2 regions of the uncultured Exiguobacterium sp. genome follow, and region 1 is predicted to be linked to the other one. Evidence: riboswitches for the same ligand, from Rfam matches in the RefSeq annotation. Region 1 holds a riboswitch; the other holds the start of a gene.
What was found. A riboswitch is a leader RNA that binds a small molecule or an ion and turns the genes downstream of it on or off. The one in region 1 is predicted to bind S-adenosylmethionine.

Region 1 (15,976 bases):
GTATGTAGCTTTTTCTCGCGCATCATACTTTTTAATTCTGTGTAGGTTTCATTCGTATTCAGCTTGATTTTCAACCATTCCGGTTTACGTTGGATTTCTCCGCGTCCCATGGTTTCGCTTCCCCCTTCATCCCCAAAAAGTCAATTCATGTCTGCTTTAGTATAACAAACAATCAGGGTTTGCGAACATGCAATTCATTATATTCCGACTTCTCCGATAAGCGTTCGAACAACAAATCCCGTAACAATTCCGGCATGAAATATTCTTTGGGCATTTCTTTGATCGCTGGAAAGAGTGGACCGAACGTGAACATATCCGGCAAGACGACCGTATAGTTTTGTGTTGGCTCAAGCGGTTGATGTGCCGCCAAACCAGCATAATGCATCCGCCCCATCAACTTACCACGGAAACCGAGACCTCGAACCTTTAATTGTTCGAACTGATCTGTTTTGACTTCGTCGAGGAAAGTTTGTAATTCCTCTCCAGTCATCGTCACTTTACAAGGATTGATCGGGTGCGGACAGAGTCGATGTAAGTCAAACGCAGAAACAGGACCTGGTGGAAGTGACCCAAGCAGAATACCTGCTGGGACACAAGCGATATCCGCATCACACCAGTCGCGCATCGTCTCGACGAGTAACTGCGAAAACGGCGACTCACTGAACCAGTCATTGGCTAGACCCGATGTCTCGCCAATCGGCTCCTTCATCTGTTGTTCCGCCAGATACTGCTCCCGGTCAAGTAATTTTGCCGTCGCTTCATCCTCGGCGTAATCATGCAAGGAGTGAAGGACCGCTTCCTTCTCGCCAGTATCCGTATTCATGTAGATCTCACCTGCATATTGCCCATGTTTTCCCGCTTGCGTGATCAAGACACCGTTCTTAACGACACCGTCATCAAGGACATGATGCGTATGCGCACCGATGATCAAATCGAGCTCCGGAAAACGCATCGCGAGTTCTTCGTCTTGATAGAAACCGAGGTGACTTAAACAAATCAAGACGTCGACTTCTTGACGCAACCGCTCGATTTCACGCGCCGCGACATCAAACGGTTCTTCGATCGTCCAACCAAGTAAACCGTATAGTTCGATATACGGTGCCGTCAGACCAAAGACGCCGACTTTTCCGGTCGGTAATTCGTGAATGACTCCTTGCTTGGCAAACGGTGCTTCTAAATTCGAGACGAGGACCGGAAAGTCCGCTTCCGTATAGAGATTCGCTAACCAGTCATGCGGAAACGTGATGCCTTCATTGTTCCCGATCGTCACGGCAGTCGGCATCAACGCATTCAGTAGATGCGTATTGATTTTTCCTTTTGTTGCTTCCGTCGCTGGATCGACACGGTCCGCATGATCGCCGAGATCAAAAACGAGCGAATCATACGTCCGGTGTTCCTTGACGAAGGACATGTAGCGAGGCCACATGTCGAAGTGTGAATGCAGATCATTATAGTGAATGATGTGTAACTTCATGCAGAAGCCCCCCTTGATGATTTAAAACAATGAGATTTGTCGCGGCGCGAGTTCATAGTCGAGATCGAGAATCTCGATTAATCGTTTCGCATTCGGGGCAGCATCTCCTGCTGAGTTGTTATTGAAGAAGACATAGACATCCTTTGCTTCCGCTGCCACGTTTCGGACGTGACTTGCGAGTTCCTGTAACTCGTCTTCTGAGTAGCGGTAGAGACAGCGGACTTTTCGCCAATCGTCGCTGCTTTGACCCGGTTTCTTTAACCAACCGGCTTTATTTCGTCCATGAAGGCGGATGAATGCCGTCTCCTGCGTCACGACCGGTACGAATGGTACGGAACCATCTTCGGTCTGCGGTTCATCGCAAATCGTATGAATGAACTGATGTTCCTTCAAAAATCGGAGCGTCCGCTCACGATAAGCTTCCGAATACCACGATGGATTTCGGAACTCAATCGCGACCGGCAGTCCAGCAAGTGATTTTCGGATCGTCTGCAAATACTCCAAGTGCATTTTGCTGACATCGAACCAAGGTGGCAGCTGCACGAGGATCGCTGCAATCTTTCCACTCTTTCGCATCGGTTCGATCGATGCGATATATTGTTCAAAAATCGGACCGAGCGGATCTTTATTCTCCCGGTCATGTCCACTCATCGCCCGGTGGACCTTGACGATGAAGCGAAACCCGTCCGGTGTCTCAGATGTCCATTTTTCGTAGTTTCGTTCCGGTTGAATCGCATAGAATGTCGAGTCGACCTCGACCGCTGGAAAATGACCGGCATAGGCAGCCAGTTTCTCTTTACGATCTTGCGGGGTCAAGTAGAGACTATCATGATCTCCCCAGCCCGTAACACCGATATATATCATGCGCTCCTCCCCCTTACGTGTTCTATTCTACCTGTTTATCATAGCATAGCAGAATCCGGGATTTCTTCTTCAATGCTTCAATTTAAACGTTCATATTCGAGGATGATACATCCTGATTCGAAGCATTGTGTTTTAATCAATTTTAAGTGTTGCGGTTGATCAAGCACCGGAAACATTCGTTTTCCACCGCCGAGCAGAACAGGGTAAATCACGATATGATAGCGATCGACGAGTCCAAGCTCAATTGCTTCAGCAGCAAGCGTCGCCCCACCGATCGCAATCTGTTTTCCAGGCAAGGCTTTTAGTGCTTGAAGTTCCTCGGCAAGCGACTGATTCGCTAGACGCGCCTTTCCTTCGACAGCGTCGAGCGTCCGCGAGAAGACGACCTTCTCAAGCGATTGCCAGGTTTTCGCATACTCAACGACAATCGGCTCGTCTTCCTGATCCGCTTTCTCCCAGTATTGCATCATCTCGTACAAACGACGTCCATAGACATGGGTATCGAACGCTTTCTCGTAGTCATTGAAATACTGATGTAATTCTGCGTCTGGTGAAGCGAAATCGATCCTACCTGACGCATCTTCGATATAACCGTCGAGCGAGACTTGAAAGGAATAGACGATGTCACGCATAGTAATCCCTCCTTTTTCACTCTTTACCCCAATAACCATTTCATGAAAAAAACTCCCTCATCCGTAGATGAGAGAGTAAGACGAATTATCCGATTGAACCTTCCATCTCGAACTTGATGAGACGGTTCATTTCGACCGCATATTCCATTGGAAGCTCTTTCGTGAACGGCTCGATGAAGCCCATGACGATCATTTCCGTTGCTTCCTCTTGTGAGATCCCGCGGCTCATGAGGTAGAACAATTGCTCTTCCGAGACCTTCGAGACTTTCGCTTCGTGCTCAAGCGAAATGTTGTCGTTGAGGATTTCGTTGTACGGAATCGTATCCGACGTCGATTGGTTATCCATGATGAGCGTATCACATTCGATGTTCGAACGCGCACCTGTCGCTTTACGTCCGAAGTGAACGATACCGCGGTACGTGACTTTACCACCGTGTTTTGAGATCGACTTCGAGACGATCGTCGACGATGTGTTCGGTGCTAAGTGAATCATCTTCGCACCCGCATCTTGGTGTTGACCTTTACCAGCGATTGCGATTGACAATGTCATACCACGTGAACCTTCACCTTTGAGGATGACGGCTGGGTATTTCATCGTCAATTTCGAACCGATGTTACCATCGACCCATTCCATCGTTGCGCCAGCTTCACAGATCGCACGCTTCGTAACGAGGTTGTAGACGTTGTTCGCCCAGTTTTGGATCGTCGTGTAACGGCAGTAAGCGTTTTTGTTGATGAAGATCTCAACGACCGCTGAGTGAAGCGAGTTCGTCGTGTAGACCGGTGCTGTACATCCTTCGACGTAGTGAACCGATGCTTCGTCATCAACGATGATCAACGTCCGCTCGAATTGACCCATGTTTTCCGAGTTGATGCGGAAGTAGGCTTGAAGCGGCGTGTCGACTTTAACACCTTTTGGTACGTAGATGAACGATCCACCTGACCAGACCGCTGTGTTCAAAGCTGCGAACTTGTTGTCTGTTGGCGGGATTAATTTTCCGAAGTACTCACGGAAGATATCTTCGTTCTCTTTTAACGCTGTATCTGTATCTTTGAAGACGACACCGATTTCTTCGAGGTCTTCTTTCATGTTGTGGTAGACGACCTCTGACTCGTACTGAGCCGAGACACCTGCCAAGTATTTTTGCTCTGCTTCAGGGATACCGAGCTTATCAAACGTACGTTTGATTTCTTCCGGTACTTCATCCCACGATTTCTCTGCACGTTCAGACGGCTTGACGTAGTACGTGATGTCGTCGAAGTTCAATTCTGAGAGATCGCCACCCCACGCTGGCATTGCTTGTTCGTTGAAGATCTTGAGTGATTTCAAACGGAAATCAAGCATCCATTGTGGTTCTTCCTTCATTTTCGAGATCGTTTCGACGACTTCAGTCGTCAAGCCGCGTCCAGAACGGAAGATCGAGATATCGCGATCGTGGAAACCATATTTATAATCGCCAATTTCCGGCATGTTCTTTGCCATGTTCATTTCCTCCTCTTACTTGCTTGTGACCGAAGTTTACTTCCCTTCTTCTACGCCGCGTTCGAGCGCCTTCCAGGCAAGTGTCGCACATTTGATCCGTGCCGGGAATTTCGTGACACCCGAGAGTGCCTCGACGTCCCCGAGGTCGAACGATTCGTCGTCATAGTCTTTTCCTTGGACCATGTCCGAAAAGATATCCGCGAGTCGTAAGGCTTCTTCGATAGTCTTACCTTTGACGAGTTGCGTCATCATTGAAGCAGACGCCATGCTGATCGAGCAGCCCTCCCCGTCAAATTTCGCATCACGGACGACATCGTCTTCAATCGCGAGCTGGAGACGAATCGTATCGCCGCACGTCGGATTGTTCATGTCGATCGTGACGCCCCCCTCGATCGCACCGCGATTTCGGGGAGTTTTATAGTGATCCATGATCACTTGACGATACAAGTGATCGAGATTGTTAAAATCCATGACTGAAATACTCCTTCGTTTGGCGAAGTCCTGTCACGAGTGCGTCAACCTCTTCTTTCGTGTTGTAGAGATAGAAGCTAGCGCGAGCCGTCGAGCTCGCTCCGAGCCAACGCATCAGGGGCTGTGCACAGTGGTGACCGGCGCGAACCGCGATTCCCTGCATATCAAGGACGGTTGCGACGTCATGTGCATGGACATCACCGAGATTGAACGTGACGAGTCCAACGCGTTCTTCCGGACCGTAAATCGTTAGTCCGTCGATGTCACGCATTTGTGCCATCGCGTACTGCGCGAGTTCACGTTCGTGTGCTTCGACGTTCTCTAAACCAATCTCTTCTAAGAAATCAATCGCTGCCGATAAACCAACGGCACCTGCGATAATCGGTGTACCCGCTTCGAAACGATATGGAGACGGTTTGAACGTCGACTCTTCAAGACCAACGTAATCAATCATCTCACCACCGAATTCAACCGGTTCCATCGCATTGAGTAATGCCTTTTTCCCGTAAAGAACACCAACGCCTGTCGGACCACACATCTTGTGTGCGGAGAAAGCGAGGAAGTCACAATCGAGATCCGTGACATTAATCCGTTGGTGCGGCGCACTTTGCGCAGCATCGACGACCATGACGGCACCACGAGCGTGCGCAAGACGCGCGACTTCTTTGATCGGATTGATTGTACCGAGAACATTCGAGACGTGTGCCATCGCGACGATCTTCGTCCGGTCAGACAGTTGTGCTTCGACCGCTTCGACCGTCACGCGACCATCCGCTGTCAAATCAACGTATTTCAACTTCGCTTTTTTGCGTTTAGCGACTTGTTGCCACGGAATGAGATTCGCATGGTGTTCGAGGTACGTGACGACGATCTCGTCGCCTTCTTCGACATGCTCCATACCGTAGCTTGACGCGACGATGTTGATCGCCGTCGTCGTGCCGCGGGTAAAGATAATTTCTTCATGGTGTTGCGCCTGGATGAAACGACGAACGTTCTCACGCGCACCTTCGTACGCATCCGTCGCTCGTGTTCCGAGCGTATGGACGCCACGGTGCACATTCGAATGAATCGTCTTATAGTAGTCGTCAATCGCATTGATGACGACGAGCGGCTTCTGCGAAGAGGCCGCACTATCGAGATAGACGAGTTTCCGGTCGTTGACCTGTTGGTCGAGGATCGGAAACTGATTGCGGATGGATGCATCGATTCCCATATTAGTTTACTTTCCCTTCGATGACTTGAACGAGACGTTCTTTCACCGAGTCAATCGCAAGTTCCGAGACGACTGGCTGGAGGAATCCGTGAACGACGAGGCGTTCTGCTTCCTTCCGTGAAAGGCCACGGCTCATCAAGTAGTAGAGTTGTAGTTCATCGACACGACCGACAGATGCCGCGTGTCCTGCCATGACGTCATCCTCATCGATCAAGAGGATTGGGTTCGCATCACCACGTGCCTTTTCAGACAACATGAGGACACGTTCCGTTTGAACGCCGTTTGATTTTGAAGCGCCGTGATGGATCATCGACGTTCCGTTGAAGATCGATGTTGCTGCGTCTTTTTGGACACCGTGGATCAAGATGAAACCTTCTGATCCTTTACCGAAGTGGTCCGTCCGGACGTTGAAGTTTTGTTTTTGCTCTCCACGACCGACCGTAACGGCTTTCGTATCTGAGAACGAATCGTTTCCGACGAGGTGTGTTTTTGTTTCTGTAACCGTGTGACCGTCATTCATGTGACCGAGTGCCCATTCGAGCTTCGCGCCTTGTTTGACGACACCACGACGGTTCATATACGTGATGGCACCTTTCGATAGCGTGTCGACACCACCGAAGAGGACTTTTGCGTTGTCTTCAACGAAGACTTCTGTGACGACGTTGACGTTATGCGCTTCATCACCATAAGAGACGAAGTTTTCGATATACGTCAGTTCGCTGTCCGCATCTGCGACGATGATCGCGTGATGGTAAAGCGCTGCGCCTGATTGCTCAAGCGTGTAGATCGCTTGCATCGGTACAGAAAGCTTGACGCCTTTTGGTACATAAAGGAACGTACCACCGTTACGAAGTGCCGCGTTCAATGCCGCAAGACGATCTTCGTTGACTTGAACACCTTCCGTCATGAAGTACTTCTCGACGAGTTCAGGGTGTTGTTTTAATGCGTCTTCGAGCGTCGTGAAGATGACGCCGTTCGCCGCTTCACTGTTTTGCGCGTGAACAAGTTGTCCGTTACGCGTGACGAGCATGTGATCACGGTTTTCGCCGATCAATGCTTCGATATCTGAAGAAAGACCAGTGACGGTTTCGAGTTCCGTCGTACCTTCTGTGAAGTTCCAGCCTTCGATCTTGATTTTTTCTACTTTTGGCAATGCGAGCGTTGGGGCAAGATCAAGTGCGTCTTGACGCTTTGCGACCATCCAAGATGGTTCCCCTAAGCGAGTCGCACGTTCTGCCACTGCCTCGCGATTTACTGCAAGATTCAGTTCTACAGTCATCATGCTTCCTCCCTCGTCTTACGCTTTTGTTTCGATTTCGACGTCTTCGATGCCGAGTTCTTTTTTAACCCAGTCATAACCTTCTGCTTCGAGACGGTGTGCGAGTTCTTTACCACCAGACATGACGATTTTTCCGCCCATCATGATGTGGATGAAATCTGGCTCGATATAGTTCAAGAGACGTTGGTAGTGCGTGATGATCAAGCAGCCGAATTCAGGTGAACGCATTTCGTTGACACCTTTTGCGACGACTTTCAATGCATCGATATCAAGACCTGAATCGATTTCATCAAGAATTGCGATCGCTGGTTTAAGCATCATCATCTGAAGAATTTCGTTACGTTTCTTTTCTCCACCAGAGAAACCTTCGTTGAGGTAACGGTGTGCCATTTCTGAAGGCATCTCGAGAAGACCCATTTGTGAATCAAGCTCACGGATGAACTTCATGAGTGAGATTTCATCGCCTTCTTCACGACGCGAGTTGATCGCTGAACGAAGGAAGTCGGAGTTCGTGACACCACTGATTTCGCTTGGGTACTGCATTGCGAGGAACATTCCCGCTTGTGCGCGCTCATCAACTTCCATGTCGAGGACGTCTTCGCCGTCAAGTGTGACTGAACCAGATGTCACTTCGTACGATGGGTGACCCATCAATGCTGATGCGAGTGTTGATTTACCTGTCCCGTTTGGTCCCATGACCGCGTGGATTTCCCCGCCTTTGATTTCCAAGTTGACGCCTTTCAAGATTTCCTTGCCGTCGATCGCGACGTGTAGATCTTCAATCTTCAAGTGTGAAGCCTTCATGTTAGAATCCCTCCATCTATTCATTTCGTGACTGACGATTCAGAACACGAGCGTTACTAATTTAGTATCATTCTAATCTTAAAGAAACATTGCTTATTATTCAAGCGTCATCGCTCGTTGATTTTTCTCAAAATCACGCGTTTTGTTGAGAATCATTCGAAAGTTTCACCGGTTCTTCGAGTTCCTCGATCGTCGAAGCCCGATGAATCCGTTGTGACAGTAAGAGCAGTGGTATTCCGAACAATGTCAAGCCCGCTAATATCCCGAAAATCGGTAACGGGCGGTCCGCTCCATATAAACTTAACAAATGACCTCCGGCAATCGGACCGATGGATTGTCCGATTGACGTCAAGCCCATCGCCCCGAAATAACTGCCCCGTAATTCTGGCTTCGCGAACCGATCGGTCAAGATATCAGTCATCGTGAACATCATGACTTCGCCACACGTGAAGATGACCATCGCGACAACCATCAGCCAAATTGAACTCACATTACCGATGATGAACAATCCAACAGCAACTGTCGCAATTCCGGTCGTGATCGAGACGAGCGGTGACGTCTTGACACCGAACTTCATGATCGGATATTGCACGATCAAGACGGTGATCGCATTGATCGTGATCAAGATCGCATAGAGTGTCTTCCCGCCTTCAAGCAGTGACGTCTCCGTCAAGAACTGTGGCAAAGTCGAGTTGAACTGACTGTAGCCGAAGACGCCGAAGATGATGCCGGCGAGTGCCAGCGTAAAGGCGATATCCGTCCGCAACAGACGAACCGTCGCTCCAAACGACACCTTTTTCCCACCATGCGTCTCGGTGATCGGATGACGTTTGAATAAAATTCCGATCATCACGCCGTACACGATATACACGAACGCCGTGATGTAAAACGTCGCGGACGTGTTCCCTGCACTCAGCAGTAAAGCGATTCCCGGCCCGATCGCTGCCGCGATGTTGATCATCGCATAACGGATATTGAAGACGAACAACCGGTTCGCTTCGTCCGTCGTATCACTGATCAAGGCACGGGCGGATGGCTCAAAAATCGAGCGACAGACCCCGTTCAAGGCACTAAGGATGAAGAATGCCCAGAATGTCTCGACTTGTGCCAGCGCAATGAAAACGATCGCGAATCCGATCGTTCCAGCGAGCATCATCGTCCGCCGACCGTACCGGTCTGACAGTGTACCGCCGATGAAACTCATGACGAGACTGGCGATTGCCGAAATACTCAGGACCCAGCCGACATCGACCGGATCAAACTTCAGAACAGTCGTCATATAAATGGCGAAGAACGGCATCGTGATGAACGTTCCGAGACGTGAGAAAAATGTCCCGAACAAGACCCCGAGTGTCAACGGATGCAGTTGACGAATGCGTTGCATATGATTCCCCCTAACCCCTGTTTCAGACAAATGAAAAGCATCCTTCCATTATATAGGAAGGATGCCGGTTTCGGTGAACTTATTTGCTGACTGGAACGACCGCACCTTTGTACTTGTCGAGGATCCAATCTTGGTTTTTCTTTTCGTGCAAGACATCGAGAAGTGTCGTGACACGCTTGTCTTTCTCATCGCCGTCACGTGTAACGATGATGTTGACGTATGGTGACGACTCATCTTCTGAAGCGATCGCGTCTTTCAACGGGTTCAGACCGTTATCAATCGCGTAGTTCGTGTTGATGAGGACAGCGTCACCTTCATTGTTTTTATAAGCTTGCGGAAGAAGTGATGCTTCGATGTTCGTCTTGAACTTGAGTTTCTTCGGGTTCTCCGCGATATCACCGAGTTGTGCATCTGTCGTTTTACCGTCTTTGAGTTTGATCAATCCTTCGTTTTGAAGGAACGTCAAGACACGACCGCGTTCCGCGACGTTTGAGCTCGTTAGAATCGTCGCACCGTTTGGTAACTTATCGAGTGACTTGTATTTCTTCGAATAAATACCGAGTGGTTCAACGTGAACGCCACCTGCGTTCGCGAATTTATATGATTTGTTTTCTTTCTCTTGTTGCTCAAGATACGGTACGTGTTGGAAGTAGTTCGCATCGATTTCTTTTGAAGCGAGCGCTTTGTTTGGAAGTACGTAATCTTGGAACTTCTTGATTTCAAGTTTGTAACCTTTTGCTTCATATTCTTTTTTAACGTGCTGAAGAATCTCAGCGTGCGGTACGTTTGAAGCACCGATGACAAGTGTTTTGTCATCGCTACCTGATCCTGATGATTTTTCGCCACAAGCAGCAAGACTGATAGCTAAGACGGATACAGCAGCAGTACCTACGAATTTTTTCCAAGTTTTCATGAATGATTCCTCCAATATGATTAAGTTTCGAATTAACGTTTATCAATTGCGCGAATCAGCAAGTCACCAATGATTTGGATGACGAAGACGATCGCTAAGATTAAGAGTGTCGCAATGACGATGACATCGTTTTGAGAACGCTGGAATCCTTCGATGAAGGCCATGTCCCCAAGTCCACCTCCGCCGACTACTCCGGCCATTGCCGTATAACCGACAAGTGAGACGAGTGTGACCGTGATACCAGAAACGATGGCAGGCAACGCTTCCGGGATTAAGACTTTATAGATGATTTGGAACTTCGTCGCCCCCATCGATTCAGCTGCCTCGATGACACCTTTATCGACTTCACGTAACGCGAGTTCAACCATCCGACCGTAAAATGGTGCAGCACCGAAAATCAGTGCCGGTAATGCTGCCGTTGGTCCGAGGAACGAACCGACGATCGCTGTCGTAAATGGAATCAATAAGATCAGTAAGATGATGAACGGAATCGAACGGAAGACGTTGACGACCAAGCTCAGCACTGAATAAAACGCCCGATTCTTGAACAATAATTCTTCGTTTGTCGCATACAATAGTAAACCAATGATCAAACCGAGGACGAATGTCGAAACCCCAGCGATTGCCGTCATATAAACGGTACTGCCTGTCGCTTCCCACACCATATCCCAGTCTAGGTTGTCAAAGAATGAAATCATCGGTGATCCACCTCCACTTCAACATCACTGGCTTGAAGCTTCGTGATGACCGCTTGTGTTGCTGCTGTTTCCCCGATCAACTGAATGAACAGTGTACCGAGTGCCCCTTCCTGCGATTGACCGACGTTTCCGCCGATGATATTGAACAGAACCGGTGAATCCTTCATGACTTCCGCGAGGATCGGGCTTTCCGCTGTTGATCCGACGAACGTCAACTGAACGATCTTTCCGGTTGGGTACCGTTCGCGTAGTTTCGCGAACGTCAACTCGTTTTCCGACGGCGACGTCAATTGTTTGACGAACTCCTTCGTCATCGCTTGCTTCGGATGACGGAAGACTTCTGCGACCGGTCCTTGCTCGACGATTTTACCGGCTTCCATGACGGCGACCCGGTGACAGATTTTTTGAATGACGTGCATCTCGTGTGTGATCAAGACGATCGTCAGTTTCAGTTTTTCGTTGATATCGACAAGTAACTCAAGAATCGAGTCCGTCGTCTTCGGATCGAGTGCACTTGTTGCCTCGTCACATAAGAGAACGTCCGGGTTCGATGCCAGTGCCCGAGCGATACCGACACGTTGCTTTTGACCACCGGATAATTGCGACGGATAGGCTTTTTCACGTCCGTCTAAACCAACGAGTTGGATCAGTTCCGCGACCCGTTCCTTGCGACGTGCCTTCGGGAAGCCACCGAGTTCGAGTGGGAACATGATGTTTTCTTCAACTGTTCGTGACCATAGTAAGTTGAAATGTTGGAAGACCATCGAGACATTCTTACGGACGCCTCGTAATTCCTTAGGTTTGAGTGATGTCATTTCAACACCATCGATTTGGATCGAACCACTCGTTGGTGCTTCAAGCATATTCAGCAATCGGATCAAGGTCGATTTCCCTGCTCCGGAATAACCGATTATTCCAAAAATTTCACCGCGCTCGATTGTCAGATCGACATTCGCGACGGCTTCGACCGCTCCGCGCTTTGAGCGATAAATCTTTCCTACGTCTTGTAAACGAATCACAACTGTCCCTCCTAAAATAAAAAAAAGTGCGCGCGTTTTAGAGCAAACGCGCGCACTTTTCAGTACACAAAACCATTTGCTCTCATCTCCCAGACTTTTGTCTGCTGGAATTAGCACCACTTCGGATTAGATCCGCGGTTGCCGGGTTTCATCGGGCCAGTCCCTCCACCACTCTCGATAAGAGTTTCGGTATTAAGTTTGTAGAATATATTCTGAATATTAGCAGGGGTTATTTTTGTTGTCAAACAGTTTTTTCAGAAACTTTTTCGAGGAACGTGAAAGCACGTGTTAAGTCTTCTTTCAAATCTTCCGCGTCTTCAAGTCCAACTGAAATCCGAACGAGACCGTCCGTGATGCCAAGTTCTGCCCGACGTTCTGCTGGGATCGACGCGTGCGTCATCCGTGCCGGAACGGAAATCAGACTCTCGACGGCACCAAGACTCTCAGCAAGTGTGAAGAAGTGTGTCGCCTCGACGAGTTTTTCTGCGTTCGCTGCTGAACCGACATCAAAGCTGATCATCCCACCAAATCCAGTCGCTTGTTTCGCTTGAATCTCGTGACCAGGGTGCGATGCAAGTCCTGGGTAGAAGATGTTCGAAACGATATCTTGTGCTTGTAGGAACGCAACGAGATCATGTGCTGTCTCTTCGATTGCATCCATCCGGATACCGAGCGTACGAAGACCACGGACGAGCAAGAAGCTGTCTTGCGGTCCAAGCACGCCGCCTGTCGAGTTTTGGATGAAATGCAACTCTTCGCCGAGCGCATCATCTTTAACGACGACAAGTCCAGCGACAACGTCCGAATGTCCGCCGATGTATTTCGTCGCACTGTGCAAGACGATGTCAGCACCAAGTGCGAGTGGTTGTTGATGATATGGCGTCGCGAACGTGTTGTCGACGACGAGTTTAAGATCGTGACGTTTGGCGATCGTTGCGATGGCTTCGATGTCCGTTACTTTCAACAACGGATTCGTCGGTGTTTCGACGTAGACGATCTTCGTGTTATCTTGGATCGCTGCTTCCGTTGCTGCAAGGTCCGTCGTATCGACGAATGTCACTTGGATGTTGAACTTCGGTAAGACGCGTTGCATCAAGCGGAACGTACCACCGTAGACGTCATCTGTCATGACGATGTGGTCGCCAGACTCAAGCAAGTGGAAGACGGCATGAATCGCTGCCATCCCAGAACCGAAGGCAAAACCACGTGCACCGCCCTCGAGATCTGCAATCAAACGTTCGATGCTCGTCCGAGTCGGGTTCGCTGTCCGTGAGTATTCGTATCCGTCCTTGAGTTGACCGATTTTATCCTGCTTGTATGTGCTTGTTTGATAGATCGGAGGTGTGACGGCTCCTGTTGCCCGGTCGACACCTGTTCCTCCATGAATCAATGCTGTCTTCTTACGCATGAGTTTCGTCCACCTTTTCAAAGATTTGTTGGCTCAAGTAGCGTTCGGCACTGTCTGCGAAGACGGTGACGATCGTACTGCCGGGGTGACGCTTCGCGATATCAAGCGCAGCAACGAGCGCTGCACCTGCTGAACTACCGACGAGTAATCCTTCGCGAGCGGCGAGTGTATGAACCGCGTCAAATGCATCGCGGTCAGAAATCGTATGAATCTCGTCGACGAGTTCACGCGGAACGAGACTTGGCCATTTCGCTGTACCGATACCTTCTGTCTTATGCGGACCGGCTGGACCACCATTTAAGACGGAGCCTTCCGGTTCGACGATTGCTGCTTTTGTACCGAGACGTTGTTTTAAGAAGTCCGCTGTTCCGGCGAACGTACCACCTGAACCACAACCGGCAACGAACCAGTCAATGTGCGGCAAGTCCGCAATCAGCTCAGGACCGAGTGTCCGCTGATACGTGACTGGGTTCTCTTCGTTTTCGAATTGTAACGGAACGTAACTGTTCGGAATTTCCTGACCGAGTTCTTTTGCCCGGTCGATCGCCCCTTGCATATCGAGTTCAGTCGGCGTGTTGACGACGGTTGCGCCGAGTGCCCGCATCAACGTCTGTTTTTCCTGACTGAATTTTTCCGGAACGACACAGATGACTTGAAGATCATATTTTTTAGCGGCGAGCGCCAAGCCGATGCCGGTATTCCCGGCTGTCGGCTCGATGATCGTACCGCCTGGTGTCACATGTCCGTTTTCGATTGCTGCATCAACGAGTTGAATGCCAAGGCGGTCTTTGACGCTGCCCCCAGGGTTCATCCATTCGAGCTTCGCCAAAATGCGCGTACCAGCAGGCAAATCGAATGAAGTGATCTCGTAGAGTGGTGTGTTTCCGACGAGGTCGCGGACGTTGTTCGCGATCATCCGAAGACGATGTCCCATTCATCACGACCGGCAAGCATTTTCTCGGCATAGTGCTTCGCTCCTTTGAGGTCATGTGCGCTCGCAAATCCACATTGGACTTCGTTTTGCGCTGGAATCTCTTCTGCTGCAAGGACGTCTTTCAACGTCTTCTCAACGAGTTCGCTCATTTTTTCGACCGAGTCGAAGTTCATCATCGCCATGTAGAAACCTGTTTGGCATCCCATCGGCGAGACATCGATGACATCATCCGAGTAGTTACGGATGTTCTCAGCAAGTAAGTGCTCGAGTGTGTGCATCGCACGCATCGGCATTTGCTCAACGTTTGGCTGTGTGAAACGGATATCGTATTTGACGACTTGGTCGACTTTACCTTCTTTATAACCCGCGACACGGATATAAGGTGCTTTGACTTTCGTGTGATCCAGGTTAAAGCTTTCGACGTTCATTTTTTGAAGTGCCATGATTTATTCCCCCATTTTCTCGGCTTCTACAAGCCAGACGAAGTGATTGTATTGTGTGAAGTTAACAGTGAATCCCCGTGCTGTAAACAATTCTTCCATGACTGGAATCAACGGGTAAAACTCGCGTTCGAGATCGTCCGCTAACGCATCGAACCCTTGAGCGCGTGCTTCGCGAATCGTTTGCAGGCGTGCCTCTTCTGAGACGAACATCGTATCCGCGTAGACGATTTTTCCGTCTGCCGGTAAATGTGACGCCATCAGCTCGATTGCTTCTCCCTTTTCCTCATCTGTTAGATGATGAAACGCATATGTCGAAACGAAACTGCGTGCTTCGTTCGCTTCGAACGAGAGGAAGTGACCATCCTGTACAGCAAGCGACGGAATCTTTTCCGTCAAGATCGCCCGCATCTCCGGACTTGGTTCGACGGCGAGTACAGCGTCGTGACGTGCCAGAAGACGTTGTGTCAGGTTCCCTGTGCCTGCTCCGAATTCAATGACCGGCGACTGCGCTTTATCCGCTACTGTATCCAAAATCTCATCGTATCGACGAAAGACCTCTTTATACTCCGGATCGTGTCCGGTTACTGTCTCGTCATACGTCGATGCCCATTCTGTGAAAACATCCATAAAACGTACTGTCATGCCTTGTCGTCCTCCATCTCACCAGTTAATTCCGAGTAATCGGATATGAATTAAAGTAATTTTCCTTATTCGCATTGTAGCAAGGAGATTCTATCCTGGCAAGCGACCGGCTCGAAAAACTTCCAGAAAACAAAAAAAAAGGCGTTGCCGGCGAACCGACAACACGAATAATGTGGTTAGAAATGCTACGAAGGAAAACCCAGCTCCATTCGGAATTGTTCGCTCTTCCGCGTGGAGGACGGCGCCTGTTCGACATGATTGCCAGCTTACGTTCACTTCCTGATCGGTCCTTTCGATCCACCACCTGTTCATTGC
Region 2 (15,976 bases), on a different contig from region 1:
GACGTGAGCGGCGATCTTCGTCAAGATCGGTGCGACATGTTCGTAAGCTTCTTTCGATCCACCCGGCATGATCGCAGGACCAGTCCGCGCACCGACTTCACCACCCGATACACCGACGCCGATGTATTCGATCCCGTGGCGTTGTAACTCGTCGAAACGACGCTCTGTATCGAGGAAGTGAGAGTTCCCACCATCCATGATGATATCGCCTGTTTCGAGATGCGGAAGTAACGATTCGATGACTGAATCAATCGCGCTACCAGCCGTGACCATCATGAAGATTTTACGTGGGCGAGCGAGTGATTGAACGAATGCTTCAATGTCATAGTACGGATGAAGAGGTAGTCCCTCATCATGTGCGACGAGATCGTCCGTTAAATCACGTGTGTAGTTATAGATGGCGACCTCTTCTTGCTGACTCGCCATATTCAGTGCCAGGTTGCGTCCCATGACACCAAGCCCGATGACTCCAATAGAATGTTGCATAAGTAGAACGACTCCTTTTCTTAGACGACGAGGCTGAGAAGAAGAACGAACCCAAGTCCACAAACGGAAATGATCGTCTCAAGCACAGTCCATGTCGCAAACGTTTCTTTTAATGATAATCCGAAATACTCTTTAAACATCCAGAAGCCTGCATCATTGACGTGTGAAGCAATCAGACTACCCGCACCAGTCGCGAGAACGACGAGCGCTAAGTTGACGTCGGATTGCTCTAGTAAGGGAATGACGAGACCTGCTGTTGAGAGGGCAGCGACTGTCGCGGAACCAAGTGAGATTCGGAGAATCGCAGCGATCAACCAAGCGAGTAGAATCGGAGATAACGCTGACCCTTCAAATAATTGCGCGACGAACGTCCCAACACCACCGTCAATCAAGACTTGTTTGAAGGCACCGCCACCGCCGATGATCAATAGCATCATCCCGATTTGAGCAATTGCCGTCGTACAAGATTCCATGACCGTTTGCATCGGAATCTTACGCGCGATCCCCATCGTGTAGACCGCGACGAGCAAAGAAATCAACATTGCCGTCGAGGCGTTCCCGATGAACTCGATTGCCGAGATGACGCTATTTTCACCCCAGCCGAGAGTTTCTTGTAAAAGCGTGAAGATTGTTGCGACCGACATCAAAAGAACCGGTAGCATCGCCGTGAAAACACTGATGCCAAAACCTGGTGTCTCGTCTAAATCAAATTCTTTTTGTTCCCCGAGTGACGCAATATTTCCTGTCCGTGTAAACGATTCAGGGACGAGTCGTTTCGCGATTTTCGTAAAGATAGGACCGGCGATGATGACTGTCGGAACAGCAACGATGAAACCATACAATAAGACTTCCCCGATATTGGCTTTATATTCCCCAGCGATGACGGTCGGACCCGGGTGAGGTGGTAAGAAGCCGTGCGTGACAGACAGGGCTGCGACCATCGGGATCCCGAGATACAGGATCGAGACGCGGAGCTGACGTGAAATCGCAAAGACGATTGGAATCAACAGGACGAGTCCGACTTCGAAGAAGAGGGCGATCCCGATGATGAATGAAGCGACGACGACTGCCCATTGGATGTTCTTTTCCCCGAATCGAGCGACAAGCGTCATGGCGATTCGCTGCGCCCCCCCGGCGTCAGCGATCAGCTTTCCAAGCATGGCACCAAGACCAAAGATCAATGCGAGGTGACCAAGCGTTCCGCCGATACCAGCTTCGATCGTCTTGACGATCTGATCGAGCGGCATGCCGAGCAGTAGTGCAACGCCAAAGGAAACGATGATGAGTGAGACAAATGTATTTAATTTCAACCCCATGATGAGAACGAGTAACGCGACGATCCCAATTCCTACGATGACTAATGGCATGATGACTTCCCCCAAAAGATTAAGTTAGTTTTCTTTTTGAATCAAGCTCCGTTGATACGCAGCGATTCGTTTGTGATCCTCAGACAATGTCCGCGCCAGACTAATGAAAATTGGTAAGAGCTGACGATATTCATGCATCGCTTCTTCATTTGGTACATGGCGATGTGTTTCCCCGATCATCTCGGACACGACTTCGAACGAATCGATTTCCCCTGTTGCATACAGTCCGAGAATACAAGCACCGAGACATGAACTTTCAAAGCTTTCCGGAATGACGACTTCCGACTCAAAGATATCCGCCATCATTTGGCGCCAGACTTCAGAACGGGCAAATCCACCGGTTGCCTGAATTCGTGTCACAGGACCGTCCATACACTCGACGAGTGCGAGGAAGACGGTATAGAGATTGTAGATGACCCCTTCTAGTGCTGCCCGGATCATATGCTCTTTTTTGTGCGAAAGCGTCAAGCCGAAGAATGAACCGCTGACATCTGGATTCCACAGTGGTGCCCGTTCACCGGACAAGTAAGGATGAAACAACAGTCCGTCGGATCCTGGGCGGACACGTTCGGCAATCTTCGTCAGGACAGCATACGGATCGATGCCGAGACGTTTTGCTGTTTCGACTTCGGCTGAAGCGAGTTCGTCTCGGATCCACCGTAAGACCATTCCGCCATTATTGACGGGTCCGCCGATGACCCAGTGGTCCTCGGTCAGTGCGTAACAAAATGTCCGTCCTTTTTCATCGGTCTGCGGACGATCAATGATCGTTCGGATAGCACCGCTCGTTCCGATCGTGATCGCAATTTCCCCTTTGCGAATCGCGTTGACGCCTAGATTGGAGAGGACACCGTCACTAGCACCGACTAAGAACGGCGTATCAACGGATAGTCCCATTTGTCGTGCGTAATCGACATTCAGTCCAGTGCATGACGTCGTCGTCGGTACGGGTTCTGATAAATAGCTTGCATCGATCCCTGCGACATGTAACGCGCCCGTATCCCAGCCTAATTCATGAATATTAAAGAGACCGGTTGCTGAAGCGAGAGAGTGGTCGATGACATATCTGCCGAAAAGTCTTTGGAAAACAAATTCCTTGATCCCGACATATTTTTTCGTTTGAGCGTGGAGCTCCGGACGATCTTCGACGAGCCAACTGATTTTGCTGAGCGGTGACATCGGATGGATCGGTGTCCCGGTCCGGTGATAGATCGAGAAACCGTATTGTTCCTTAATCTTGTTCGACCATGCTTCACTCCGACTGTCCGCCCATGTGATGCAGGCAGTCAATGGCTGATGCTGTGCGTCCATCGCGATCAAGCTGTGCATAGCACTACTGAACGCGACGAACTTTGGTGGCATGCTTGGATGACGTTTTGTGATCAAACGGATCGATTCGAGTACAGCATCAAAAATTTCTTCCGGATCCTGCTCCGCCGTCGAACGGTTTGGTGTGTGGAGTGGGTAACCGACATTCGTTTGTCCGACAACCTCTCCTTTTGTCGTAAATAAGACTGCTTTCGTACTCGTCGTACCGATATCGACGCCTAACATGTATTCAGTCATGTGAATCGACTCCTTTCGACATCATTTGTTGCGTTTTCCAGAGATCTTCGACTTCCTGGACGTCATCAAAGTTCTGATGTAAGGAAGCAACCATCCGTTCACGATCCCCTGTCTCGATCGCTTCGATATACAAGGCGTGGTTCGCGAGAATGCGTTCGAAGTCTTCGATGTCTTCCTCGAATCGTACCCGCATCGATAGGAGGATGAAACTTTCCATGACCGGTTTAAGATTTTGCCAAATCATGCTGACATACCCATGATCGATCGAGCGGATGATTGTTTCATGAAACAGTACGTCCTGGAAGGAAAATTCATCGGCATCCTTGTATTTGATGGCAACTTTCATCATTTCTAGAATTTTACTGAGCTCACGGACGAGTTCAGACCGTTCGATTTTGACGAGTCGCTCGAAGACGAATGTTTCGATGAGCAACCGGACATCATAGATTTCCTGAATGTCGCGCTCGGACAAACCGACGACGACCGCTCCCATTCGTTCGAGACGAATCAATTGTTCGGATGCAAGGACCTTTAACGCATCCCGGACAGGAGAGCGACTGACTGAAAAATCAGAGGCTAATTTATTCTCAGATAAGATGGTACCGCTTTCAATCTTTCCTGAAATAATCCGCATCCGTAACTCGTGTGCAACACGATCTCCGGCGGAAGCTTTCGCTAACCACTTCAGGGGGTATAACAGTTCTGACATGGAATCACCTGATTTCTAGAGTGAGTATACTTGTATACAAGTTAGTATAAACGTTTTTTTCTAAAATGCAAACGCTTAACTTACATTTTAGTGATTCAAGTAGGAATCAGGAAAATGGTTTCCGATATGTTAGGGTGAAGGAGTAAGTAACGAATCGATTAGTTAAAAAGGAGGTAATGCATATGCATGTTTTAGTCGTAGGTGCAGGAGCAGTTGGAGGTTATTTCGGGGGACGTCTTGCTGAGCAAGGGGAACAGGTGACATTCTTTGTTCGTCCGAAGCGCTATGAACAATTACAAAAGACAGGGTTACAGATTACTAGTCCTCATGGTGATATCACGATCACGCCTCAGTTAGTGACACGAGACATGCGACCAAATCACACATTTGATGTCGTCTTACTTTCTACGAAAGCCTATCACTTGGATGACGTCTTACAGGATCTTGCGCCATTCATTTCGGAAGATACATATATCATTCCCTTATTGAACGGGATGCGTCATATTCGCCGGTTAACAGAAGTCTTCGGAGAAGATCGAGTACTGGGAGGGCTTTGCTTCATCGAATCGACGCTTGATGCAGAAGGGCGTATTGTACAGACAAGCCCGTCTCATCGGCTATTGTTTGGTTCACGAACCGGTAAACCAACAGCGCGTTTAGAGGAGATTGCAACACGTTTTGCGAAAGCGAAGGCACCGATGGCGTACTCGATGCATATCATGGATGACATGTGGCAAAAGTACCTCTTCATTTCGACATTTGCGGGCGTGACGACACTATTTCGCTCTGCCATCGGTCCAGTTCGCAAGGACCCAATTGGTTATCAGATGATTCAAGACGTCATGAAGGAAGCGAAACAAGCGATGGAAGAACAAGGTGCAATTTTCAATGATGATGTAGAAGCGGTCTTGCTGAAGCAGATGCATGCAATGGAAGACACGATGAAATCGTCGATGTTACGGGACATGGAAAAGGGTCAGCCTGTCGAAGTGGAACATTTCTTTAGCACGTTGCTCGAAACACGCTCTCCACGTCACCTTCAACTGATTGAATCTAATTTATGGATTTATCAAAAAAATCGAGAACTGCTTGTTGACTGAATTATCTGCATTCTGATATGGTTAGGAACAATTACATACTTATCCAGAGAGGTGGAGGGACTGGCCCTATGAAACCTCAGCAACAGGTCGAAAGATACTGTGCTAATTCCTGCGGGTGCTGCACCCGATCGATAAGATTTCCGAATTGTCGACCGACGCATCCGTGAGGATGCGTTTTTTGTTTGAAATAGGTGGAACGAGGAGGAAATGGATTCATGAAAACGAGCGGAGCGTTTCGACGCAAGATGGAATCACGTCATCTGATCATGCTGTCGTTAGGTGGTGTTATCGGAACAGGGTTATTTTTAAGTACAGGTTATACGTTGGAACAAGCAGGACGCGTCGGAACGATTTTATCGTATTTGATCGGGGCCGTCGTCGTTTACTTAGTCATGTTAAGTCTCGGTGAACTCGCCGTTCACATGCCGGAAACCGGATCATTCCATAAGTACGCAACGAAGTACATCGGACCCGGCACAGGTTATACAGTCGCCTGGCTCTACTGGCTGACATGGACGGTCGCCCTTGGTTCAGAATTCACGGCGGCAGGCATTTTGATGCAACGTTGGTTCCCGTCGATTCCGGTCTGGGTGTTCAGCGCATTGTTCGCTGCGATGATCCTTGGTATCAATGTCTTAAAGGTCCGTGTGTTCGCTGAAGTCGAGTTTTGGTTTTCCGCCATTAAGGTCGTGACGATCATTGCTTTCATTTTACTTGGTGCGGGAGCGATCGTCGGCTTCATTCCACTGCAAGATGGTAGCCCAGCCCCATTCTTTTCTTCCTTAACGGAAGGTGGATTATTCCCAAATGGCGCTTTCGCCATCTTCATGACGATGCTTGCCGTGAACTTTGCTTACTCGGGAACGGAATTGATTGGTGTCGCAGCGGGTGAAGCAGTTGATCCGAAGCGGACGATTCCGCTTGCGATCCGGACGACGATTTTGCGACTCGTTCTCTTCTTCGTCGGTACGATCATCGTGTTAGCCGTCTTATTGCCAACGGAAGGGAAAGGTGTGCTCGAAAGTCCGTTCGTCGCCGTATTTGAACGGATCGGAATTCCCTACGCAGCAGACGTGATGAACTTTGTCATTTTGACAGCAATCTTGTCAGCAGCGAACTCTGGACTTTACGCCGCCTCTCGGATGCTCTGGTCGCTTGCGAACGAACGCATGATTCCACGCTTCTTCGCCCAGGTGACACCAAGTGGGGTACCGCTTCGAGCTGTATTGTTCAGCATGCTTGGCGGAGGACTTGCCTTGCTGTCTAGTATTTATGCGGCAGGAAGTGTTTATATCGCGCTCGTCTCGATTTCTGGTCTCGCTGTCGTCGTCGTTTGGATGAGTATCAGCGTTGCCCAGTATCGTTTCCGGAAACAATTCCTCCGTGAAGGGCATACGGTCGACGAATTGGTCTATCGCACACCACTTTTTCCATTCGTACCGATTGCCGCTCTCGTCGTTTGTTTGATTTCCTTGATTGGTATCGGATTTGATCCGACACAACGAATTGCCTTGTACTGTGGTATTCCATTCATCGTGATCTGTTATGTCGTTCATGCGTTCACGAATTCTTCTCAGAAACGGAGTGTTGAAGATGTCCCGAATCAAAAATCCAGTTGATCAACGATTACAAGAAGTTCCCTTTCTTATTTTAGATGGTGCCCTTGCAACCGAACTTGAACAGAAGGGATTCGACCTGAACGACCCGCTTTGGTCAGCACGTCTCTTGATTGAAGCGCCGGAACAGATTGAGCGTGTCCATCGTGATTACTTTGAAGTAGGTGCCGATGTTGCGATCACTTCAAGTTATCAAGCAAGTATCGAAGGATTCAAGCAACGTCACATTTCAACCGAGGAAGCAGAGAAACTGATCCGACAAACGGTCACCTTGGCGCAAAACGCACGCACGCGTATCGGAAAGAGTGACGCATTGATCGCGGGATCAGTAGGTCCTTATGGTGCTTACTTAGCAGATGGTTCTGAGTATCGCGGTCATTATGGGGTATCAGTAGATGTGCTAGAAGCCTTCCACAGACCACGGATTGAAGCGTTGATTGAAGCGGGGGCAGATCTGCTGGCATTCGAGACGATTCCGTCGCTCGAGGAAGCTGTCGTGTTGTTCCGGATTCTTGAAACGTATCCGGAAGTGTCCGCTTGGCTGACGTTCTCGCTTCAAGATGCGACGCACATTAGTGAAGGAACGGCACTTGCGACTTGTATTGAAACGGTCGGACAACATCCACAGCTCGCAGCAATCGGTGCAAATTGTTTTCCAGCATCTTACGCGACCGATTTTATCCGTCACGTCAAGGCGTTGACGGATGTGCCAATCATCGTCTATCCGAACTCTGGTGAGGTCTATGATCCGGTCGCAAAAACATGGTCAGGTACGAATCAGTGTACGTCGTTCCAAACCGTCTCGAAAACATGGTATGAGGCGGGGGCACGATTGATCGGCGGTTGTTGCCGAACGTCACCCGAACATATCGCGCAAATTCGTTCAGTCTGTCAAGTTTCTCAAACATGATGAATGATGGACGAAAAAAGAACGGACACGAAATCGATTGATTTCGTGTCCGTTCTTTAAATGATATGATTCCGTTATCGTTCACGCAAGGCACGATTAAATTGTTGCAACAGGCGTCCGAAATCTTCCGCATCATCTGCTGGCCAGTCTGTCAGTAGACGTTCGATGCTTGCGAGACGTGCTGTTCGATAGATGGTAAGTTCTTGTTGTCCTTTATCTGTGATGTGATAAAAGAAGGCACGACCATCCGTCGGATCTTTTACTTTTTCAACGAGTTGCTTCTGATCGAGTGCCGCTGCTTGGCGACTGACGGTTGAGACATCCAACTGAAGTTCGCGGGCAAGTGTTTTGACACCGACGTTGCCGGAATCTGCTAATTGTCGCAGTAAGAGATAAGAAGCACGATCCAAATTACGATTGTCTGCCGTCGCTGTCGTTAAGCGCCGGATCAGAATCGCTAACTCCAATTCAATGGTTTCAAGTGATTGTTGAGACATCGGGTATCTCCCCTTTCGAAAAAGTCTCTCTGTCCCTCATGATTACCCAATGTGGATAAGCTGTCAATGCGAAAAGCAGGAGGCTTGACAGAGTTGTAGTTGTATTATACAATCATTTTTGTTCTTTTAATTGTATCATACAACTTTCGTAGATGAGAAACGAACGACAAAGGAGAATTCAGATGAAAGCTTATGAGTCGATGAAACAAGAGGTCATCACGGTAAACGATACAGATCTGATTCGTACGGTCATCGAACGATTCATTCAATCTGGTATTAGCGGCGTACCTGTCATCAACGCCGAGCAGGAGGTCGTCGGGTATATCAGTGATGGAGATATCATGCGCGCAATTGGAAAACACAAGGACATCATCGTCGATACATTCTTATACGTAGATGTCATCAAAGGAGACGAAGAAGATTATGAAGATCGGATTCGTCACATCTTGAATCGACCTGTCATGGAACTGGCACGCCGGAAAGTCGTAACAGCGGACGCTGATACAGAAATGGAAGAGATTGCAGCGACACTTGGCGCAAAACGGATCAAAAAGCTTCCAATCCTCAAGGCAGGACGTCTTGTTGGGATCATTAGTCGAGGCGATGTCATCCGCCATTCGTTTAAACAGTTCATGTAACACATTCAATAGAAAGAAGGGACACTATGGCACTTGCTGAAAAAACAACGACGCTTGAGCCGGAAACGGTATTAGCAGAAAGCAAACATGGATTATTCCATCAACCGGTTGCTGTCTGGGCGGTCTTTTTCGCCAGTATCACAGCATTCATGGGAATGGGGCTCGTCAATCCCGTCTTACCGACAATTGCCGAGAATTTAGAAGCATCAAAAAGTGAAGTAACGCTCTTATTTACAAGTTATAACGCCGTCATGGCATTCGCGATGTTAATTACAGGCGCGATCTCATCACGGATTGGTCAAAAAGGAACATTGATGCTCGGGATTGCCGTCATCGCAACCGTTGCTGGTTTTGCTTCACAAGCAGACAGCATTTGGACGCTCGTCGCGTTACGCGGTGGATGGGGACTTGGGAACGCTTTGTTCGTCGCAACCGCACTGGCTGCGATCGTTTCGCTGTCATCAGGCGGAACAGCCAAAGCCATCATTTTGTATGAAGCAGCCGTTGGTCTTGGGATTTCGATTGGACCACTATTAGGCGGAACACTCGGTTCGATCACATGGCGCGCACCATTCATGGGTGTTGCGACAATCATGGTCATCGCGTTTCTCGTCTTGCTCTTCTTGATGCCAAAACCAGCAGCGTCTGCTGCACCGAAACAGAAGTTATCATTAAAAGCACCTTTCCAAGCGATGAAACATCGTTCGCTCTTGACGCTTGGGATCGTTGCGGCGCTTTATAACGTGGGGTTCTTTACAATCATGGCTTATGCACCATTCGTCATGAAACTACCAGCTAAAGGACTCGGATTCGTCTTCCTCGGCTGGGGGATGTTACTTGCGATCACATCGGTCTTAACGGCTCCGAAACTGAAACAATGGTTCGGAACGATCAAAGCGATGATCATGATGTTGATCACATTCGCGATCTTGCTTCTTTTAATGGGGATTTTCACGGAAACACCAGCCGTCGTCATCGTCTGTGTCATCTTGGCGGGAGCTGTGCTTGGGAATAACAACACGCTCATCACGACCGCTGTCATGGACGCAGCACCTGTCGAACGTTCGACAGCATCTGCGGCATACAGTTTCCTACGTTTTCTCGGGGCAGCCATTGCGCCATTTATGGCCGGTAAATTGGCTGAAATCTTCAACGCAAACCTACCGTTTTATGTCGGCAGTGGCTTCGTCCTCTTATCCGTCATCATCATCGGGGTCAATCTCAAACACATCCGCCATATCGATCGGACAGAAGGCGGACATTAATTTCAAAAAAACAGCCGAAGCGAATCTGCTTCGGCTGTTTTTGATTGAAATCAAGAAGGGTACATGTCTCGTAACGTGCGGATCGAGTGCTCAATCATTTCCCGAAGTACGTTTAAATCGATGTCAGTCAGTCGTTTTACGTAGAGGCAGGACTTACCGCGTCGATACGTACCGAGACTAGCAAGCAGTCGTTCCGATACATCGTCTTCACCAAGCGAGAGGTAAAGGACGAGGTTCGTCTTGCGCGGAGAAAAACCCACATAAAAGCTGTCGCCCTCGCGACCGGAGGCATAGCGATAATGATAGGCACCAAAACCAATCAAGGAGGATCCCCAAATGACGGCTTCGTATCCCGTGACATCTTCGAAGAACTGACGTAACGTGATACCATCTGCTTGACGTAGTGGCGGTTCGACTTGTGCCAAAAAGGCATCAACGGACTGTTCGGTAGGACCTGTCTTTGGCGTATCAGACATAAGTTGACTCCTTTCGGATGAAGAAGATATCGGTTACTTTCGAGAAAGGCTAGTAAATATCCTGTAACTCAGAGGTGGAAATCGAATGAAGCATCGCATCGTGTTTCGAGGAGAAGAAGACAGTATATCGTGGGACATCTTACACGTATATCCAAAGCAAGAGGAACTAACGATTCAGATGACGGGACAAGATAGTGCACACGAGTTTTCAGTTACATTTAATCAATATGATGCGTTCATCCGTAACTTTGCTCGCGTCCATGAGTCGTTATACGGTGAAGTCGTATTCGAACAGGGCGTGATACGTCTCCGTTTACGATATGACCGCCTTGGTCGTGTCTTCATCAGTTGGTCTAATGGACAAGCGAGTCATCAGTTTCGCAGTGATCAAAGTTATTTAAGTGAGGCATTGGCACAGCTTGGTGTGTACTAAACTAGACACAGTAAAAGTAGAAGGGACGACTTTGGGTATTGCACCCGAATGTCGTCCCTTTTTTGTTTAGTATGATGAAAGAGGTTGATGTAATGGTGTTTTGATCAAGTTAAAGCAAAACGCAATCGTTTGTTCATATTCGGATAACGGAATCGATTCATCGACTTGATGTGCGAGACGGAAATCATGGAAAGAAGCAATCGCGATTGGGAATGCTTTTTTTGCTTGGCTGAACATCGCACCATCCGTTCCACCTGGAATCGCGATTTTTCGTGGTGTCACGCCGCTGACCTGCTCCATCGTATCTGCGACCTGTTGCAAGAAAGGTGCCTGTTCATCGGTTTCACAGGAAGGAATATCCTTGATGACGATCACGCTCATATCAAAGTCAGGATCTTCTGCAACAAGTCGACGCTCGATAGCTGTAAAGGCAGCAAGAACATCCGCTCGACCGAATCCAGGAATCGTCCGAATATCCATATAGAACGAGGCTTGACTCGGGACGACGTTCGGTCCTTCACCTCCTGAAATCGAGGTGATCGACGCCACGACCGGACCGAGTGCCGAGTGATGATTCGCCGTGATCGAGAAACGTTCCGACTTCACTTCTTGAATGATGCGATATACGTCATCAATCGCATTACGTCCAAGTTGCGGGGCAGAGCTGTGCGCACTTTTCCCACGGCATGTTACTTCTATCCCGACAACCCCTTTTTGTGCATAACCAATCATCCCACTCGTCGGTTCTGTGATCAGTAGAGCATCTAAATCATCCGCATGCCCTTGTTCGGTCAAATGACGAGCTCCTGTCATGCCATTCTCTTCATCGGATGTAATCAGAAGTTTGACGGTATTCGGACGGTTTTGACGTTCCTTGTATTGAATGAGCGCTTGCACCATCGCCATGACACCTGATTTCATATCTGAAGCCCCACGACCATAAATGCGACCGTCTTCAATTTCACCACCGTATGGATCTTTCGTCCAGCCGTCTCCTTGAACCGGAACCGTATCGAGATGACCAGATAATCCGAGGACAGCAGGACGTGAAACCTCCTCGCTCGCAGGAACGGTCGCGACGAGACAGATTCGTTTTGGTGAGACCTCAATCCATTCTGTCGAGATCTGATGATCGACCAGTACATCGTACACGTAACGTGCGACGGCTTCCTCTCCATCCGTCGGGTTGACGCTTGGAATTTGAAGACACCGTTGTAAGTAAGTAATCGCTGTTTGCATAAGTATTTCCCCCTTTACCTGTAGTGTACCCTGTTAAAAATACTTCAGGGAGGTAAACTAATTCGGAAAATAATTTACGGTGCTGAACGTCTTGAGGTAAAAGAAAAGCGGCGCAACCAAAGGGTTACACCGCACGTTGTTCATTCACTTTTTTCTGCTTCATCTTTCCACTTCGAATCAATCAACATCTCTCCCGGCCATGTATAAGCCATGATGCCACCGTCTGCTGTGATATCTTCACCAGTGACATATGAGCTGTCGTCAGAAGCAAGGAAGAGAGCGACCGTTGCCATCTCGCGTGGTTTACCGAGTCGTCCGAGTGGTGTGATCCAAGCATTCGCATCGCGGAACTGTTTGCCTTGCTCTTTTTCTTTTTCACCGACGAGTGTATCGATGAGTGGTGTTTCGATCGTTCCTGGTGATAATGAGTTGACACGAATGCCATGACGCGCATAATCGATTGCCATCGCGCGCGTGAAGTTCGCGATCCCGCCTTTCGCTGCGTTATAACCGGACCGGTTCAAGTCAGCTGCGCGACCAGACATCGATGACGTATTGATGATTGAACCACCATTATCAAGCATGAGTGGAATCAAGAATTTACTGACGAGGAATGTGCCGCGCAAGTCGACCGCGATGATCCGGTCGAAGAGATCGATGGGATACTCGTGGACTTTCCCGCCTTGTTCATCGATTCCGGCATTGTTGAAGAGGACATCGACTGTACCGTATGTCTCTTTGATGTGCTTCGCAAGTTGCTCGACACTATCGACGTCTGAGACATCGACATGGACGGCTTCCGCTTTCCCACCTTGTTGTGTAATCTGTTCTACTGTTTGTTGTGCTTTTTCAAGTGAGACATCGGCACAGACGACCGTTGCTCCCTGTTCTGCGAAAACAAGCGCGGTCGCTTGTCCAATCCCTGTTGCCGAGCCAGTAATGACAGCTACTTTTTGATCGAGTCTACCCATTGTTAAATCCCTCCTAAGTCGTATCGTTCACCTTATGAAACATTCCCGGAGAAATGGAGATTAAACCCATCGATGCGTCTAGTGTTAGAGGATAGGGGGTACATCTACAACAGCACAATCGCTATATAGAGGGAGATGAGAACGCTGACATCCGATCAATGGCAACTTGCTAAAAACTTATTATACGAAGCCGTCCAGTACCAAATGACACTCGAGAAGAGTGCATTCGCAAGTGAATTGATCGACCAAACGACACCGGTCCTCTGGTTTGGTGATGCGACACGTAGCAGTTGGGTGACGATCGCGACGAACCCATCCCGATCGCAGTTTTTAGACCGAACAGGTGCATTACGATTTGACGAGCATGGTCCGCTTTTCATACGTCCGAAGTCGATGGCATGGGAGGATTATCTGCAGGAGGAAACGCTGACAGATTCGATCCGGCGATTTAACGATTATTTCAAACAACCGAACGTTTACCGGACTTGGTTTGGTCGACCAGGTGGCGGTAAGCTCGAAGGATTCTTGAACGGGCTCGGTGCGTCATTTTACGAGAAGACGCTTGATCCGGTCATTCACCTGGATGTTTTCCCGTTTCCGACACACCATTACATGGGAGCGATCAAAGAACGCAGCGTGTTGAAAGATAGTCCGTTCGGTCAGACATTTTTGTTACGCCTGCTTGAACTATTTTCGATAAAAGGAATCATCCTACTCGGGAAGGAACATACGGAACGATTTGCGAAGCTTGAACCAGACATCGATTGGACAACCTATCGACCAACGGATTATCCGGACGCGATTTTTCAAGTCGGCGTCTCGTCACGATTTCAGGTACCCGTCGTCGGACTCCACTTCAAACCGAGTGAGCAGTTCATCGGTCTCGGTAATCGAAAGGATGAAAACGGCGTCAGTCATGGCACCTATGGATCAGCAGAACACTTACGTCAAATTGGAATGATTGTCCTTGAAAAAGTTACGACATACAGTGCAAAAGGAGATTGACAGATATTTCGAACTCCCTAATAATAGGAGATGAATTAGCACTCTATATGATTGAGTGCTAAAAAAGGGGAGGCAGAATGAGCATGGAAACGAAACAATTTAAGGCGGAATCAAAACGATTGCTGGAGATGATGATTCATTCCATCTATACGCATAAGGAGATTTTCCTGCGCGAATTGATCTCGAATGCAAGTGACGCCATGGATAAAATGTACTACAAAGCATTGACGGACGAGACGATTTCGTTCGAAAAGGAACACTACAAAATTACAATCGAACCAAATAAAGAAGCGCGTCAACTCATCATTCGTGATACGGGAATCGGAATGACGAAGGAAGAACTAGAAGAAAATCTCGGTACGATCGCGAAGAGTGGATCGCTTGCCTTCAAAGCAGAAAATGAAGCACAAGATGGTCATGATATCATCGGTCAATTCGGTGTCGGATTCTATTCCGCCTTCATGGTCGCAGATGTCGTCACTGTTGTTACGAAACCGTTCGGCAGTGCAGTCGCTTATAAATGGGAATCGCGTGGTGTCGAAGGTTATACGATCGAGGAAGTCGACAAGGAAACCGTCGGAACGGAGATTACGCTCCACATCAAGGCGAACGAGGAAGAAGAATCGTATGACGAATACCTCGAGACGTATCGTCTGCGCAGCATCATCAAGAAATACTCAGATTTCATCCGTTATCCGATCGAGATGAAGGAACTCGAACGTCAGTCGATCGAAGGCAGTGACGAAACGGAAGAGGTCGAAGTCGTCAAGACGATCAACAGCATGGTGCCGATCTGGCGGAAGAACAAACGGGAACTGACAGAAGAAGACTATACGAACTTCTACCAAGAGAAGCGGTATGGTTTCGACACACCGGCGAAACACATTCATATCAGTGTCGACGGCGCTGTTCGTTATCAATCGATCTTATTCATTCCAGAGCAGGCACCGTACGATTATTATTCGAAGGAATTTGAAAAGGGTCTTGAACTCTATGCCAACGGTGTCTTAATCATGGAAAAATGCAGCGACTTGTTGCCAGATCACTTCAGTTTCGTCAAAGGGATGGTTGACTCGGAAGACTTATCGCTCAACATCTCGCGTGAGTTACTGCAGCACGATCGTCAATTGAAATTGATCGCGAAAAATATCCAAAGTAAGATCAAGACACAACTCGAAGCCCTCCTGCGCGAGGATCGCACGAAGTACGAAACATTCTATCAAGCGTTCGGACGTCAGCTGAAGTTCGGTATGTACAATGATTACGGTATGCATAAAGAACAGGTACAGGATCTGGTCCTCTTCTATTCAGCCAAGGAGAAGAAGTTGATCACACTCGCAGAATACGTCGCAGCGATGCCGGAAGATCAAGCACATATTTACTACGCCGCTGGTGAGAGTACGAATCGTCTGGATAAATTACCACAATCCGAGCTCGTTCGTGATAAAGGGTATGATATCTTGTACTTCACGGAAGAGATCGATGAGTTCGCGATCCAGATGCTCGTGACATACAACGAGAAGACGTTCAAGTCGGTCACGAGCAGCGATTTAGGGATTGAAGCAGAAGAAGCGGAGACGACGGACGCACAAGCAGAGATGTTCCAAGCCATGCAGGAAGTGCTAAGTGGGCAAGTCAAGGAAGTCAAAGCCTCAACACGTCTAAAATCGCATCCTGTCTGCTTTGCGACGGACGGCG

Region 2: it holds a riboswitch for S-adenosylmethionine, as region 1 does, so the genes downstream of both, ACHWTJ_RS01425 (amino acid permease) here and ACHWTJ_RS04035 (methionine ABC transporter ATP-binding protein) in region 1, are expected to answer to the same signal.

What each region holds. Positions count from the first base shown of each region.
Region 1 covers NZ_CAXYJR010000005.1:457,668-473,643, reverse strand. Annotated here, with positions in the region: gene lipA (lipoyl synthase) at 1-110, opposite strand, end outside; gene ACHWTJ_RS04090 (bifunctional UDP-sugar hydrolase/5'-nucleotidase) at 173-1,474, opposite strand; gene ACHWTJ_RS04085 (DUF72 domain-containing protein) at 1,496-2,338, opposite strand; gene ACHWTJ_RS04080 (dihydrofolate reductase family protein) at 2,416-2,970, opposite strand; gene sufB (Fe-S cluster assembly protein SufB) at 3,056-4,453, opposite strand; gene sufU (Fe-S cluster assembly sulfur transfer protein SufU) at 4,490-4,924, opposite strand; gene ACHWTJ_RS04065 (cysteine desulfurase) at 4,914-6,137, opposite strand; gene sufD (Fe-S cluster assembly protein SufD) at 6,139-7,416, opposite strand; gene sufC (Fe-S cluster assembly ATPase SufC) at 7,435-8,220, opposite strand; gene ACHWTJ_RS04050 (MDR family MFS transporter) at 8,354-9,604, opposite strand; gene ACHWTJ_RS04045 (MetQ/NlpA family ABC transporter substrate-binding protein) at 9,684-10,517, opposite strand; gene ACHWTJ_RS04040 (methionine ABC transporter permease) at 10,550-11,215, opposite strand; gene ACHWTJ_RS04035 (methionine ABC transporter ATP-binding protein) at 11,212-12,234, opposite strand; SAM riboswitch class I at 12,314-12,418, opposite strand; gene ACHWTJ_RS04030 (bifunctional cystathionine gamma-lyase/homocysteine desulfhydrase) at 12,476-13,642, opposite strand; gene ACHWTJ_RS04025 (PLP-dependent cysteine synthase family protein) at 13,635-14,558, opposite strand; gene ACHWTJ_RS04020 (S-ribosylhomocysteine lyase) at 14,555-15,019, opposite strand; gene ACHWTJ_RS04015 (class I SAM-dependent methyltransferase) at 15,023-15,661, opposite strand.
Region 2 covers NZ_CAXYJR010000003.1:8,565-24,540, reverse strand. Annotated here, with positions in the region: gene gnd (decarboxylating NADP(+)-dependent phosphogluconate dehydrogenase) at 1-486, opposite strand, end outside; gene ACHWTJ_RS01445 (GntP family permease) at 507-1,853, opposite strand; gene gntK (gluconokinase) at 1,878-3,419, opposite strand; gene ACHWTJ_RS01435 (GntR family transcriptional regulator) at 3,412-4,128, opposite strand; gene ACHWTJ_RS01430 (ketopantoate reductase family protein) at 4,311-5,228, shown strand; SAM riboswitch class I at 5,265-5,366, shown strand; gene ACHWTJ_RS01425 (amino acid permease) at 5,444-6,847, shown strand; gene mmuM (homocysteine S-methyltransferase) at 6,822-7,754, shown strand; gene ACHWTJ_RS01415 (MarR family winged helix-turn-helix transcriptional regulator) at 7,829-8,251, opposite strand; gene ACHWTJ_RS01410 (CBS domain-containing protein) at 8,434-8,889, shown strand; gene ACHWTJ_RS01405 (MFS transporter) at 8,916-10,154, shown strand; gene ACHWTJ_RS01400 (DUF1801 domain-containing protein) at 10,205-10,630, opposite strand; gene ACHWTJ_RS01395 (hypothetical protein) at 10,716-11,063, shown strand; gene ACHWTJ_RS01390 (M20 family metallopeptidase) at 11,130-12,302, opposite strand; gene ACHWTJ_RS01385 (SDR family oxidoreductase) at 12,443-13,273, opposite strand; gene ACHWTJ_RS01380 (hypothetical protein) at 13,409-14,278, shown strand; gene htpG (molecular chaperone HtpG) at 14,362-15,976, shown strand, end outside.